Regions from separate parts of the Mesorhizobium sp. LjRoot246 genome, predicted to be linked through region 2. Evidence: riboswitches for the same ligand, from Rfam matches in the RefSeq annotation. Region 2 holds a riboswitch; each other region holds the start of a gene.
The links. Region 2 has a riboswitch for cobalamin ahead of ACSQ3L_RS16610 (DUF1636 family protein). Riboswitches for the same ligand answer to the same signal wherever they lie in the genome.
Positions count from the first base shown of each region.

Region 1 (3,717 bases), 1.3 Mb from region 2:
GGATCGTGCGCGGCAGCCGCAGGTCGACGACGATCTTGCCGACCGGCCCGGGCACATCGTGCCCGCCCAGACCGATTGCACGGCCGAGCGAGGCAACGACGTCGGTCAACGGGATCAGCGTCGAGCCATAGGCGATCGACAGCAGAGCGAGAGCGGCGATCACCGCCGCTCCCACCAGCATGGCCAGTGCAAATGCCGGATGGCGCAAGGTCAAAACGCTTCCGGGTGCATGGCCTTGGCGATCTTGCCGATCGCTTCGATGTTGGCCGGTCCAGGCGTCAGCTCGGCATAGCGCAAGGCGACGAAGCGCTCGTTCTTGACCGCGTCGGTCTCTTTCATCGCCGGATGCGCCTTCAGGAAATCGAGCAGCTTCCTGTAGCCGCCGCCGTCCTGGTAATCGAGCAGGATGAGGAATTGCGGATTGCGCGACGCCACCGTTTCCCAGTCCGTGTTGCCCCAGCTGGTGTCCATGTCGGCCATGATGTTGTCGCCGCCGGCGGCTGATATCATGGCGCTCGGAATAGCGAATTTGCCCGCGGTGAACGGCTTGTCTTCACCGGAATCATAGAGGAACACCCGCGTACCCTTACGGTCGCCGACCTTGGCGGTGATGTCGGCGAGCTGCGTCTTCCAGCCCGAAACGAGCTTTTCAGCCTCGGCCTCCTTGCCGAAGATCGTGCCCAGCTTTTCGACGTCGCCATAGAGCAGGTCCATCGAGGCGGCGGGGCGGTTCTTGTCGAGATGGACGCAGCTTTCCGTCAACACCAGCGTCTTGATGCCGTGCGGGGCAAGCGTGTCGGGCGTCACCTCGCCACCCGGCTTCATGCCGTAATACCAGCCGGCGAAGAAGAAATCGGGCTCGACCGCGACCAGGTTTTCGAGCGTCGGATATTTGGGCGCCAGTTCCGGGATCGAGCCCTGCTCGGCCTTGAATTCGGGACCGACCTTGTACCATCCGGTGATGCCGGTCAGGCCGACGATCGACGGCTGCAGTTTCAGCGCAAAAGCCATTTCGGCCATGTTGAGATCCTGGACCACGGCACGCTTCGGCGGCGCGTCGAAGGTCAGCGGCTTGCCGCAGCTGTCGACCGTGACCGGGAAGGCCAGGGCTGTCGAGGCCAGCAGCGAGAAGGCAAGCGAAAAGGCAAGGCGTTTCACGGATTTTGCTCCTTTGTGGATGGGATTGGGTCGAATGCGGAACGGCTTCAATCAGGACGGCGGCGCGGCACGGTTCGGCACCTCGAACACCGTCAGTTCGCGGTCTTCGGTCGGATGGCGCAGGCGCAGCACATCGATGCCGAAAATCTCACGGATCAGCTGTTGCGTCAGCGCTTCGCGCGGTGCCGCGAGCGCTTGCAGACGGGCATGGTTCATCACCGCCACCCTGGTGGCGAAGGGCGCCACCAGCGCCAGGTCGTGCAGCACCGCGATCACCGTCATCTCGAAGCCGGCCACGAGTTCGAGCAGCTCGCCGCGGGCGCGCGGGTCGAGATGGTTGGTCGGCTCGTCGAGGAACAGGATCTTTGGCTGCTGGGCGATGGCGCGGGCCAATTGGGCGCGCTGTCGCTCGCCGCCCGACAGCGAGCCGATGGTGCGGCCAAGCAGCGGCAGCAGGCCGGTCCGGCGCAGCGCGTCGAAGACGATGTCGCGTTCCTCGCGCCTGCGCCTCAGCCCGGCATGCGGGACCCGGCCAAGCTCGACATAGTCGATCACCGCCAGCCGCGGATCGGGCTGGTCCGTCTGGCCGACCACGGCGATATGCAGTGCCCGCTCGGCGGCCGAAATCCTGTCGAGCCGCCGCCCACCGAGCTTCACCTCGCCCGAGCTTGGCCGCAGCATGCCCGACAGCATGCGCAGCAGCGTGGTCTTGCCGGCGCCGTTGGGACCAATGATGGCAAGGCGATCGCCAGCGGCCACCGACAGGCTGACCGCCTGGACCAGATCCCGCCCATTCGCCATGGCACAGAGGTGATGTGCTTCGAGAAGCGGCGCCGTCATCGGCTGCTGCCTGCCGGATTGCCGGGACGGCAAAGCGTGCACACGATGATGCGGTGATCGATAGGGCCGTCCAACTTTCCGTCACTTTCCAAAACTGGCGACGGAAGGAAGCTGGCGAGCCGGCCGACAAGACCGGGATTCGCGTCTCCTCCCGGCACACCCCGTCCGGTCAACTCATGCTGATGGCAGGTCTCCTGGCTTGCGGGTCGTTGCGCCATCCTGCCTTCCCAGCCTTGCCGGCCAGTGGCATTCACGGATTTTGCTCGCCGCTTACAGTTGCGGGGGCAGCCACGGTCTCGACCTGATCAGGCCTCACCGTGTTCCCTTTTCACCCCTCGCCTTTCGACTCGGGGACCATCATTGCCTCAGCGTAGATTTCCACCAATCGCTTCGCAACGGATTTCTGGGTGGGCCACTTGAGGGAAACAGACATTGCGCGCTCTCTTAATGTAATAACATAACATGTCTAAGAGATGACGCCGGCCGCTGTCAAGCGAAAGCCCCCAGCCGAATTGGCCTGTCAGCGGCAAGGAGCGCCTGGCCGGCTGGCCATCTCGGTGCGCAACTGCGGCGGGCATCGGCGCGGATTGCGCAGGATGCGCAATTTCGATCAAACTGGCCGCGTCAGGAAACGGCATCATGATCCGGCCAATGCGAGGAGAAAAATGAACCCGACCGAGAAAGCGCTGTGGTTCGTCGAAAGCCATCTGCCGGAAGCGATCTCGCTCGACGACGTCGCGCAAAGCAGCGGCGTGTCGCGCTTTCATGTGACGCGGGCTTTCGGGGCAGCCACCGGCCGCTCGGTGATGGGCTACATGCGCTCGCGCCGGCTGAGCGAAGCGGCGCGCAAATTGGCTGGCGGGGCGCCCGACATCCTCTCGGTCGCGCTCGACGCCGGCTACGCCTCGCATGAGGCTTTCACCCGTGCCTTCCGCGATCAGTTCGGCACCACGCCGGAGCTGGTGCGTGCGCAAGGCACACTCGACAAGCTCGACCTCGTGGAGCCGATCCTGATGGACCAGTCCTTTCTTGCCAACCTCGAACCGCCGCGTTTCGAGACCAGCCGGCCGTTTCTGATCGCTGGCCTCGGCGAACGCTACAGCTGCGAAACCAGCGCCGCCATCCCGATGCAGTGGCAGCGCTTCGGCCCCTATATCGGCAACATTCCAGGCGAGACCGGCGACGTCGCCTATGGCGTCTGCGTCAACGGCGACGATGCCGGCAATTTCGACTACATCGCCGGCGTCGAGGTGTCGGACTTTTCGGACCTGCCCAAGGAATTCAGCCGGGTGCGGGTGCCGGCACAGAAATATGCGGTCTTTGCCCACCGCGAACACATCTCGACCATCCGCCGTACCGTCAACACGATCTGGAACAAATGGCTGCCCGGTTCGGGCCACGAGATATCGGATGGACCGGAATTCGAGCGCTATGGACCCGAATTCGACCCGCGCAGCGGCAATGGCGGGCTGGAGATTTGGATACCGGTGAAGGCGTAGTCGGTCACGCCATCGGCAGCACCGGCCAGCGATCGATGATCCTGCCGCCGGAAAACACCGCGATCGATCCGAACTGCTGCAGCACGGCCTCGCTCTGCGTCGGGCGCAGGAAGGCATAGTCGCCTGGCCTTGCGGTCGCATCGGCCGGCAGGCCCATGAATTGCTGGTTGGACGACAGGCCGAGCAGGCCGTTCGTCTTCATGCCTTCGGGGAACACCGG
Region 1 is NZ_CAXUSN020000001.1:4,705,663-4,709,379, forward strand. It holds gene ACSQ3L_RS23085 (FecCD family ABC transporter permease) at 1-181, opposite strand, end outside; gene ACSQ3L_RS23090 (ABC transporter substrate-binding protein) at 211-1,158, opposite strand; gene ACSQ3L_RS23095 (ABC transporter ATP-binding protein) at 1,210-1,998, opposite strand; cobalamin riboswitch at 2,166-2,372, opposite strand; gene ACSQ3L_RS23100 (AraC family transcriptional regulator) at 2,664-3,497, shown strand; gene ACSQ3L_RS23105 (DSD1 family PLP-dependent enzyme) at 3,502-3,717, opposite strand, start outside.
Region 1: another riboswitch for cobalamin. It lies ahead of ACSQ3L_RS23095 (ABC transporter ATP-binding protein); the one in region 2 lies ahead of ACSQ3L_RS16610 (DUF1636 family protein).

Region 2 (3,717 bases):
GGACCACTCCTCACCCCCCGCAAGGGGGGAGATTGCTTGGTCATCTACGGTTTCGCCAATCGTCGAGGTCAGTGATCTGCTTAGTTCTGACGACGCAGAAGACGCAGAAGACGAGCCGGCCTTGATGAAGGCCGATCTCCCCCCTTGCGGGGGAGATGTCCGGCAGGACAGAGGGGGGTGTGACGGAACGCCAGCATTCGATAAGTCCGGCTTCTCCACAACTCCACATCCAGGCACATAGTAACCAGCTTTCGGCACCGCCACCGGCTCGACAACGGCCTCATCCTGTCCCGCTAACCTTGCCAATCTCCGCACCAGCGCGCTCATATTCGCCGGGCCGCCTTCGCGGAAATAGTCGAGCAGGCCATCCAACTCCTCGCGCGGCAGCGTCGAGGCTTCGATCAGGCGCAGATCCTCGTCGCGGCATTCGCCGGGCAGCAGGGCCAGCTTTATGCCACGCTCGCGGGCGGTCGAGGCAAGCTGGTCGCAGCCGTAGCGCCACCAGTCGTAGCCGCCGAGGATGCGCACGAGGATGATCTTGGCGTGACGAGCGACGCTGTCGACCCAGAGGTCGACGGACATCGGATGGCGCAGGTCCCGTAGGGCGGCGAGTCGCATCGAGGGCAGGCGGCCGGCATCGGCCTTCCATGCCGCCGCCAGTCCGGCGAGATCGCTGTCGGTGAAGGACAGCGCCACGATATCCGCCGGCGTCTGCCGCAGATCGACTGGCTCGGCGAGGTCGTCGAGCGAGGCGGATGTCGTGGTGAGGATGTGCATCGCAACCCGTGTCCGAAATCAGCCGGCGAGTATACGCTCGATCGCCGGGCGGTTCAGCCCCTTGAGGCCGATGACGACGAGGCGCGAGCGGCGGTCGTCGGTGGCGGTCCAGGCGCGGTCGTAATAGTGATTGACGCGCGGCCCAACGGCCTGCAGCAAAAGCCGCATCGGCTTGCCGCCGACTTCCACGAAGCCTTTTACGCGCAGCACGTTCTCTTCCTCGGCGACCGTGGCGACACGCTTCGCCAGCTCGTCCGGATTGGCGATCGAGGCAATGTCGACGATGAACGTGTCGAAGTCGTCATGCTCATGGTCGAATGCGCCGTCATGATGCGACTTGCGGTTCTCGATGTCGTCCTCGACGGCGAGACCAAGCCCCAGCAGCATCGAGGGATCGACCTTGCCATGCGAGGTCGGCACGATCTTCACCGCGCGGGCGGAGTGTTCGCCAATGATGGCATTGGCGCGAGCCGAGCCGGCGGCGTCCATCAAATCGCTCTTCGACAGGATGATCAGGTCGGCGCAGGCGATCTGGTCCTCGAACACCTCTTCCACCGGGTCGTCGTGGTCAAGCGTCTGGTCCTCGGCGCGCTGCGCCTGCAGGGCGTCCATGTCATTGGCGACGCGACCCTCGGCCAATGCCGGCCCGTCAACCACTGCGATGACGCCATCGACCGTGACCCGGCTTTTGACCGTCGGCCACTGAAAGGCCTGTACCAGCGGCTTGGGCAGCGCCAGGCCCGAGGTCTCGATCAGGATATGGTCGACCCTCGGCGTCAACGCGAGGATCTTGTCGAGTGCCGGCACGAAATCGTCGGCGACGGTGCAGCAGATGCAGCCATTGGCCAGTTCGACGATGTTTTCCTCGGGGCAGGTGTCGATGCCGCAGCCCTTGAGGATCTCGCCATCGATACCGATGTCGCCGAACTCGTTGACGATGATCGCAATACGCTTGCCACCGGCATTTTCCAGGAGATGGCGGACCAGCGTCGTCTTGCCGGCGCCGAGAAAACCGGTGACGACGGTACAGGGAACGCGGGATACGGAAGCGGTCATGGTCAGTCCTTCAACAGGTCGAGGGGAGGGATGCGGGCAACGAGGCCACGCTTCAGGCTATCGGGACGGCCACGCCAGGGAATGAGACCATCGGTGGAGGTGGCGAAGAGTTTGGCGCCGGTGACGAGGTCGGCGCCGCTGGTCGCGGTCAGGTCGCCGAAGACATAGCTCCAGCAGCCGTCGCGCAGGATGGCGGCGCTGAGCCGCCGCTTGCAATTGCCGAGGCATTCGACGCTGCGGATACGAATATTGTCGCCGCATGCGGCGCGGCGCGTGTCGTCCGCCAGCAGTTCGCCGGCGCGGGGATGGGCGTCGGAGCCTGTTTCATCGCGGCAGGAGGCGCAGACGATCACCGTGACGCCGGCCAAGGCATCACTATGACCGGATGAGATATCCGCTGTGCCAGCCGAAAAACTGCTGTCGTGGTCCAAAGATCGGGCTCCTTGCCCGGAAACCCGCCGGGCGATCGGATTCTACAGTCGCAGACGGCAGGTCTCCTGGCTCGCGAGTCATCGCCTTGGGTAGCCGCCTTCCCGGGAATTCCCAGTGGCTTTCGGCCTTGGCTCTTCGCTTACAGTTGCGGGGACAGCCGCGGATTTGGGACAGATATCCCGCACCGCATTCCCTCTTAGCTCCTCTCGTTGAAGAGAAGAGACCGTCTGGTACGGATTTAGGCTTTTGCGGGCGGCGGTGTCAACGCGAGCTTACGACACGGCGATGTCGGCCAGCGCCGGACCCAGATCGCCGGCCGGGGTCACTTCGATGCGTTCAAGGCCGAGCCAGCCCTGCATCTGTTTCAATTCCTCGAAGAGTTCCGCGGCGGTCTCCGATGGCGCGCCGGCTTCGGCGTAAGCGGCGTGGACACGCAGGACGCTGGCGGGGCGGTCTGCCTTGAGGTCAACGCGCGCCACGATCCGGTCGCCGAGCAGGAACGGCAGGACATAGTAGCCATATTGCCGTTTGTCGGCCGGGGTATAAATCTCGATGCGGTAGTGGAAATCGAACAGCCGCTCGCTGCGCGAGCGCTCGAAGACGACCGGATCGAACGGTGCCAGCAACGCGCGTGCCCCGATTTTTCGGGGCAAACGGGCGTCCCTGTGAAGATAAGCCGGCTTGTCCCAGCCTTCGACACGCACCGGCAACAGCTCGCCTGTTTCAACCAGCTCCTCCAGCCGGCCCTTCATGTCGGCCGGCGACAGGCGGAAATAGTCGCGCAAATCGCCTGAAGTCGCCACGCCGTGGGCGCGGGCGGAAATGCGCAGCAATTCGCGGTGCGCGTCCTCGGCGGCAGGCACCGGCAGATCGAGGATCGCCTGCGGCAGCACGCGCTCGGGAAGGTCATAGAAGCGCTCGAAACCGCGGCGGTGCGCCGTGGTGATGCGGCCGGCCCAGAACAGCCATTCGAAGGCATGCTTGGCATGGCTCCAGCCCCACCAGCCGCCCGAGCCTTTCTGGCCTTCGAGCGCGGAAGCGGCGATCGGGCCGCGCTCGGCGACCTGGCGGTAGATCTCTTCGATATAGGTGGCGTGCTCGCGGCCCCATTTGGCGAGGCCCAGATACATTTCGTCGCCGCGCTCGGCCCGTTGCATGCGCCAGCGCATCAGCGGGTAGGCCTCGACCGGCAGGAAGGAGGCCTCGTGCGCCCAGTATTCGAACACCGTGCGCTTGCGCGTCACGGCCGCGTTGTCGAGCAGAGCGAGCGGGTAGGGGCCAAGGCGCGAATAGAGCGGCATATAATGAGCGCGCACCACCGCGCTGACGGAATCGATCTGCAGCAGGCCGGTCCGACCCAGCACGCGGGCAAAATGCCGGCGGTCCGGCGTACCGGCTGGGCGGGGATCGAGAAACCCTTGGGCGGCAAGCGCGATGCGCCGGGCCATCGGG
Region 2 is NZ_CAXUSN020000001.1:3,432,789-3,436,505, forward strand. It holds gene ACSQ3L_RS16600 (cobaltochelatase subunit CobN) at 1-777, opposite strand, end outside; gene cobW (cobalamin biosynthesis protein CobW) at 796-1,833, opposite strand; gene ACSQ3L_RS16610 (DUF1636 family protein) at 1,836-2,264, opposite strand; cobalamin riboswitch at 2,304-2,508, opposite strand; gene ACSQ3L_RS16615 (winged helix-turn-helix domain-containing protein) at 2,538-3,717, opposite strand, start outside.

Region 3 (3,717 bases), 3.0 Mb from region 2:
GCACGGTCTGGCCGGCGACGCAGTCGGCGTCGACATCCGAAAACGAGAATCGGATCGGTGTCACGGCTTCGACAGCAGTGGCTGCGTCACCTTCGACCGGCGACGCGAACGGCGCCGGGATCTCCTCCACGACAGGCGCTGCAAAGCTTTCCTGATGGTATTTCGTCATGTCGAAGCCGGCGGCGTCTAGCATGCCGCGCACGGCGCGCATGAAGGGATCGGGGCCGCAGCAGAAGATTTCGCGCTCGCGGAAATCGGGCGCCAGCAATGGCAGCCGGATCGCGTCGATGCGGCCCATATGGCCGAACCAGCCCTCGCGGCTCGACCGTTCCTCGATCATGAAACCGAGCGACAGGCCGGGCATTCGGCTGCCGAGCAGTTCGAGCTCCTTGCGGAAAATGATCTCTTCCGGACGGCGCGCGCAGTTGACGAAGCCGACATCGGTCCATGGCGCGCAGTCGTTCAGCCAGCGCAGCATCGACATCATCGGCGTCACGCCGGACCCTGCCGAAATGAACAGATATTTGGCCGCCGGGTGACTGTGCAGCGAAAAGTCGCCGGTCGGCCCATAGGCCTTGACGTGCGAGCCGGGCGTCAGATGGTCGAACATCCAGCGCGTGCCGGTGCTGCCCGCCTGCGCCTTCACCGTCACCGCGATCGAGAACGGCCGTGATGGCGAGGACGACAGCGTATAGGTGCGCATCAGCGGCCCGTCCGATGTCGGCAGTTCCAGCGTCACGAACTGGCCCGGTCTGTAGCGGAACCAGGTCTGGTTGTCGGAGCGGAAGGTGAAGGTCTTCACGTCAGGTGCTTCGTCGCTGACGCCGATCACTTCCAGCACCTGCAGCCTGTCGTTCCAGGGCGTCATCTGGTCGAGATGGCGATAGAGGCCAAGATCCGTCATCGCATTCATCCTTCTGTCCCCTTTGTTTTACGCTAGGCGACGCTGCGCAGGGCCGGCCGGCCGCCCTCGGCAAGGCGCGGCCCGATGAACGACGCGTACCATTCGACGAATTGGATCACGCCGCCCTCATGCAGCTCCGAATAGGGGCCGGGCTCGTAGGCGGGCGACAGGATGCCGAAGGCGTTTTCCTCGACGATGCGGCGGTCCTGGTCGTTGGTCTCGGTCCAGACATGGGTGAGGTCTTCGACGGTATAGTCGACACCCTCGACCGCATCCTTGTGCACCAGCCATTTGGTCGTCACCGCCGTTTCCGTGGCGCTGATCGGCAGCACCCGGAACGTCACCGCATGATCGATGAGAATGTGGTTCCACGTCGTCGGGTAGTGATAGTGCATCAAGGTGCCGATCCGGTCGGCGGAGACAGCGTCGGAGAGGTTCTTCTTCACCGCCAGTTTGCCGGTCATGGTGTAGCTGACGGCATCGCGCAGCAGCGGCGCGCGGGTGGCGCGGTATTGTCCGGCCGGATCGATGCGGAACTTGCTCGGCAGGCCTGATGCCTCGCATTTGGCCCAATGCGCGACCATCTCGGGGTCGCTGTCGGCGCCGTTGACGCCGGTCACGGTCGGCGCTTCGGGGAAGGTCTTGCACAGCTCGGGATGATTGGCGGCGCAGTGGTAGCACTCGCGGTTGTTTTCCCAGACCAGCTTCCAATTGCCCTTCTCGATGATCGTGCTCTCGAAGGCGATCTTTGCGTCGCGCAGCCGGTGCGGCAAAAGATAAGGCTCGATCATCGCCCGCATCGGCGCGAAATCCGCCGGCTCCTTGGCGAGGCAGATGAAGATGTAGCCGCCGACGCTCTCGTAGGCGACCGGCTTCAGGCTGAACTCACTCTTGTCGAAACCGTCGGCCATCTGGCGGGCAAACAGCAGGCGGCCGTCGAGCTCGTAGGTCCACTGGTGATAGGGGCAGACGAGCTTTGCCGCTGTACCCTTGTCGGTGTTGCAGACGCGGCTGCCGCGATGGCGGCAGGAATTGTGGAAGGCGTTGATCTTGCCTTGCTGGTCGCGGACAAGCACGACCGGATAGTCGCCGATCTGCACGGTAATGTAGCTGCCCGGCTTCGGTAGCTCGCAATCATGGCCAATGAACAGCCAATCGCGATACCAGATCAGCTCCATGTCGAGCTTGAAGTAGTCCGGGTCGGTGTAGAAGGGCTGCTCTAGCGAAAAGCCTTGCCTGCGGCTGCTCAAGAGCCTCAGCATGTCGTTGCGGATATCCATGTCCTGTCCTCGTTTCTAAGGACTGAACTGGTGGTGATGGAGGAAGGATTGGACGCAAGCCGGCTATGCGCCGGACATGCACGATCCACCTCTTGACCGCCCACCGCGATCAGTCGAGTCTAGAAATCTCGGGCTGGTTTCCGGGCTCTGGAGTTGTCCTTGCGGACCATCGCGACACCTTCCCAGGCACTTGCCCAGTGGTCTCCCGTTGCGACTTGAACTCCACCACCGTTGCGGGGGCAGCGCCGGATTCTGACCGGCTTCCCAATTCTCCGCCTCGTCGTCACGAAGCGGCACCTGAGATGTCATGATCTAATCACGATCGCGGACGCGTCATCGGCATGAAAACGACATCGTATCCATGCGGCGCGACACGGTATGCGAAACGTTCCGACTGACTGTTGCGGCTGAAGTCCCCCATATCGCGAGCGGCCATTTGCCGGTTGCGAGCTTCTCGAATCCGGCTCCTGGCGGGGTCAAAAAAGGTTAACGGTTTCGAAAAGTGACTATTAGCTCGTTCTAAAATCGAACCGAACGGTTCGTTTCTGTTGACGGTGCGTGCAGGACAGTGTGAACGCTGGGCCTCCGAAACAGTTGGTGATCCGCGTCGTAATTTTATCTAATCAATTGATATAAAAGAGAAAAATATCCCTGTAAGATGCCCTTGGCGCAATTTCAAGGTGTGGATTCATAGACCACATGGAACAACTTCGTGATTGGAAAAGGCGAGGTTGCCCTCCCACATCGGGGTTGTCCGAACGACGCGATTTCGTTCCCAAGACACGCCGCTAGACGGACGGAAAAAAAGAAAATACTGGAGTGCCAAAAATGAAAAAGATCATTCTCACTGCCGCCGCCGTTCTGGCCATTTCCGGCAGCGCCTTCGCTGATGGTAGCGACCACTACGGTTCGAACGCCCCGGCAGCCACTGCTGTCGACAACTCGTACACCGCTTCAGTCAAGAAGTCGGAACCGGCTGCTCAGACGCCTGTCCAGGGCAGCGACCGCAACCTCTTCGGCAACCGCTAACAGCCGATTCCCAGTTGATGGCGGGTTCGCCCGTCGCCCTGGCAAAGTCCAGAAATTCAGGAGACTGACATGAAGAAGATTATTCTTGCTACCGCCGCCGTTCTGGCCATCTCGGGTAGCGCTTTCGCCGCCAGCGACAACTTTGGCTCCAATGGCGCCAACCAGCCTGCCGTCACCTCGGTCGACAGTTCGCAGACGGCTTCTACGCAGAAGTCGGCACCGTCTGCTCAGACGCCTGCCCACGGCAGCGACCGTAACCTCTTCGGCAACAACTAACAGCCGATTCCCGGCAGACGGCGGGTCTGCCCGCCGCCCTGGCGAAAACCTAGAAAAATTCAGGAGACTAAAATGAACAAGATCCTTATTACCGCCGCCGCCGTTCTGGCCATCACCGGCAGTGCCCTCGCCGCTAGCGACAACTTTGGCTCCAACGGCGCCAATCAGCCTGCAGTCACTTCGGTTGACAGTGCGCAGACGAGCTCGGTCCGTAACAGCGGTGGCGTC
Region 3 is NZ_CAXUSN020000001.1:405,014-408,730, reverse strand. It holds gene ACSQ3L_RS01870 (2Fe-2S iron-sulfur cluster-binding protein) at 1-904, opposite strand, end outside; gene ACSQ3L_RS01865 (aromatic ring-hydroxylating oxygenase subunit alpha) at 937-2,184, opposite strand; cobalamin riboswitch at 2,299-2,500, opposite strand; gene ACSQ3L_RS01860 (DUF680 domain-containing protein) at 3,013-3,213, shown strand; gene ACSQ3L_RS01855 (DUF680 domain-containing protein) at 3,283-3,489, shown strand; gene ACSQ3L_RS01850 (DUF680 domain-containing protein) at 3,562-3,717, shown strand, end outside.
Region 3: another riboswitch for cobalamin. It lies ahead of ACSQ3L_RS01865 (aromatic ring-hydroxylating oxygenase subunit alpha); the one in region 2 lies ahead of ACSQ3L_RS16610 (DUF1636 family protein).

Region 4 (3,717 bases), 1.7 Mb from region 2:
GCGCAGGTCGGCATAGAGCGTCTCGGAATCGGCCCTTACCGGGGAGCGCAGCCCCTGGAAATCACCGATGACGATGCGCCCGCTGACGCCTTCGGCGTCGATCTCGGGAAGCCTAAGCGCTGCGGTGTTCTCGAAAACCGGTGCCACCTCTTCCTTGTCGTCCGGCAGCGCCAGCCATGTCTGCAGGCCGGAGACCGACATCGGCGCCCCGCGCAATTCCTCCGGCGTGCGTTCGGAATGGACGATGCCGCGGCCGGCGGTCATAAGGTTCACGTCACCAGGCTGGATGACCATTTCGGTGCCAAGCGAATCGCGGTGCCTGATCTTGCCGTCGAACAGATAGGTGACCGTCGACAGGCCGATATGCGGATGCGGACGAACATCCAGCGCCTGGCCGGCCCGCAGGATCGCCGGACCCATGCGGTCGAAGAAGATAAAAGGCCCGACCAGCCGCCTTTTGGCGGTCGGCAGGGCGCGGCGCACCTGAAAGCCACCGATGTCCTTGGCGTTCGGGATGACCATCAGCTCGATCTGATCGCTGGCAAAGGCGTCGCCGACTTCAGGGTCTTTGCCGGGGAAGAAGCTCATGGACTCTCCTTGTCGGCGGCAATGCCGCTTTCGCCACGTCAGGCAAACCTGATGGCTGCCTTTGCCCGCAGTTTGGCCGCCACTTCTTCACGATTGCGCGGATGCTGATGGGTTTCCAAGGAATCGAGCAGTTCGCGCGCCGATGCCGCGATGGCTTCGACGGCGTGGTCGAAGGCATGCTGGTTCTGCTTCGAGGGCCGCGTCGTTCCGCTCAGCTTGCGGACAAACTGAAGTGCCGCGTCGCGGACTTCGTCGTTGGTTGCCGGCGGATCAAAATTGAACAGGGTCTTGATGTTTCTGCACATCGCTTCCGTATCTCCTCTTGTCCTGGAGCGCTTTCAATCGACGGATGATATTCTCGATCACGATCATGTCCAAAAACCGGTAAGGCAAGACCATCATTCGGATCGCGCCTCAGTCCGCGTCGAGCGGCTCCGTTCCAACCGGCTTGCCGTCGCGCGACAGCCTGATCTTCTCGACCTTGTCCTCGGCGGCCTTGAGCAACCTGTCGCAATGCACCTTCAGCGCCTCGCCACGCTCGTAGATCCTGATCGACTGATCGAGCGGCACGTCGCCACGCTCCAGATCATCGACGATCTTTTCCAGCGCGTCGAGTGCCTGTTCGAAGCTCATCGCCTTGACGTCTTCGTTGATCTCATCGCCCATTATTCATCCTTTCATCAGCCGCCCGACATGGGCGGCGACCGAAAATGCCAATCCCTGCAGATCGTAGCCACCCTCAAGCAGGCTGACGAGCCTATTGCCGCTGTGGCGCGCCGCACGCTGCATCAGCTGGCCGGTCGCCCAGTCGAAATCATCCTCGGTCAGGTTGATCTCCGCCAGCGGGTCGCGGTGGTGCGCATCGAACCCCGCCGAAATAATGATCAGGTCGGGCGCGAAATTGTCGAGCGCCGGCAGCACACGCGACAGGAAAGCGTCGCGGAAGACCTCGCTGCCAGTCTGCGGCGCCAATGGTGCGTTGACGATGTTGCCGGCGCCGGTTTCGTTCTTTGCCCCGGTGCCGGGATAAAGCGGCATCTGGTGTGTCGAGCAATAGAGCACCGACGGATCGTCCCAGAAAATATCCTGCGTGCCGTTGCCGTGATGCACATCCCAGTCGACGACGGCAACACGCTCGATGCCATGCTTCTTCTGCGCATAACGCGCCGCGATCGCTGCCGTGTTGAACAGGCAGAAACCCATGGCCGTGGTTTTTTCGGCATGGTGGCCGGGCGGCCGGGCGGCGACGAAGACGTTGTCGGCGCGGCCTGCAAAGACGTCGTCGATGGCGGCGTTGGAGGCGCCGATCGCAGCGATCGCCGCTTGCCAGCTTTTCGGGCTGACTGACGTGTCGCCGTCGATGCGCGCAATCCCCTCGTCGGGAATGGCGGCGCGCACGCGGGCGACGAAATCGGCGGGATGCGCGTAGAGAATGGTGGCCTCGTCGCCTTCCGGCGCCTGGACACGATCGAGCGCGGCAAAGGCTTCGTCGTCCAGCACACGCTCGATAGCGCGCAAGCGGTCCGGCCGCTCGGGATGGCCGGGCGGCGTAAGGTGCTCGAGGAAGATAGGATGGGTGTAGAGACGAGTGGTCATCGTCCTAATCTAGTGACCCGGATCGACAAAGGCCATGCACGGGCGGCCAATGACTGGGGAAAATCGCGTCTGCGTCCGTTCGTGTCGGTGCAGGCATTGGCGTCCTCAGCGCTTCGGCGTAAGGTCCCTCGCACTGCCTGGTGCCCGCCGCAAGCGGGAGAATCGGGAACACGGTTGAACTCCGTGGCGTGCCCAACGCTGTAAGGGGGACCGCGCCGGTAAATGCCACTGTCGATGACGGGAAGGCACCGGACGCGGGTTGATCCCGAGCCAGAAGACCGGCCTGGCAGGCATCGTTATCCGCATGGTCAGGCGGATGACATCGATTGCAATCGCAAGGGGACAAGCGATGCCGGAACATTTGACCGCTGCCATTGACGAAGGATTCGACCAGAGTGCGCGCGATGCGGTCTATCGCGCCATGTTCACGCGGCGCGATGTGCGCAGCCATTTCCTGCCCATCGGACTTGACGATGAGGTGTTGGCGCGGCTGCTGCTTGCCGCCCATCACGCGCCGTCGGTCGGCTTCATGCAGCCGTGGAACTTCATCGTCATCCGCGATGCCGGACGACGCGAAAAGGTGCGCGACCTGTTCCTGGCAGCGCGCGAGCAGGAGCTGCCGGCCATTGAGGAAGACAGGCAGGCGCTCTACCGCAAGCTCAAGCTGGAAGGCATCTGCGAAAGCGCGCTCAACATCTGCATCACTTGCGACCGGCAGCGCTCGAAGGGCTCGCCGCTGGGACGCTTGCACAATCCGGAGATGGATCTCTACAGCACGGTCTGCGCGGTGCAGAATTTCTGGCTGGCGGCGCGCGCTGAGGGCGTCGGTGTCGGCTGGGTCAGCATCATCGAGGCGCAGGCGCTGAAAAGCCTGCTGTCGATTCCCGAGCATGTGACGCCGGTCGCTTATCTCTGCGTCGGCCGGGTTTCCGAGTTCGCGCCAAAGCCGGATCTTGAAACGCATGGCTGGGGACGGCGGCTGCCGCTGCCGGAGCTGATCATGAGCGAGACTTTTTGCGGGCAAGGTGAGGCGCCGCTGAAGTCAACCGTGGCGCGTCTCAACGCCGTCGATACCGCGCCGGATCAGGGTGTCGCGTCGGCCGTCCCCCAGCGCGAGCCGCCGAAGGAGGCGAGTGCCTTGTCCTTGAGCTCCCTGAACTTCGACGACGCCTCGGCCAGCCGGGTGTCCCAGGCGGGATCAGGCACCTGGCCCTCTATGGTCTTGAAATAGACCTGCATCAGGCAAGCGATGGCGAAGGGCTCGATGAAAGCCGCCTTGAAGGCCCAGGCGAAGACGATGGCGAGCACGAAGGCCCAGCCGGCGAGTTGGCCAGGCATCAGGAAGAGAATGGCGCCGGCGGGCGCCAGCATAGCCAAGAAGATGACGAAGGACACGCCCCACATGATGACCGCCAGCCAGACGGCGTTCTTGACCATGACCTTGCCGTTCTGGGCATAGAGCACGACGCCTTGGCGCGCCGTCTCGAACGGCGAGGCTGAATTGATGCGGATGTTGTAGCCGAGGATAATCTC
Region 4 is NZ_CAXUSN020000001.1:5,165,213-5,168,929, forward strand. It holds gene ACSQ3L_RS25375 (pirin family protein) at 1-588, opposite strand, end outside; gene ACSQ3L_RS25380 (DUF2277 domain-containing protein) at 627-893, opposite strand; gene ACSQ3L_RS25385 (exodeoxyribonuclease VII small subunit) at 1,003-1,254, opposite strand; gene ACSQ3L_RS25390 (histone deacetylase family protein) at 1,258-2,184, opposite strand; cobalamin riboswitch at 2,306-2,485, shown strand; partial or broken gene bluB (5,6-dimethylbenzimidazole synthase) at 2,534-3,163, shown strand; gene ACSQ3L_RS25400 (hypothetical protein) at 3,268-3,717, opposite strand, start outside.
Region 4: another riboswitch for cobalamin. It lies ahead of bluB (5,6-dimethylbenzimidazole synthase); the one in region 2 lies ahead of ACSQ3L_RS16610 (DUF1636 family protein).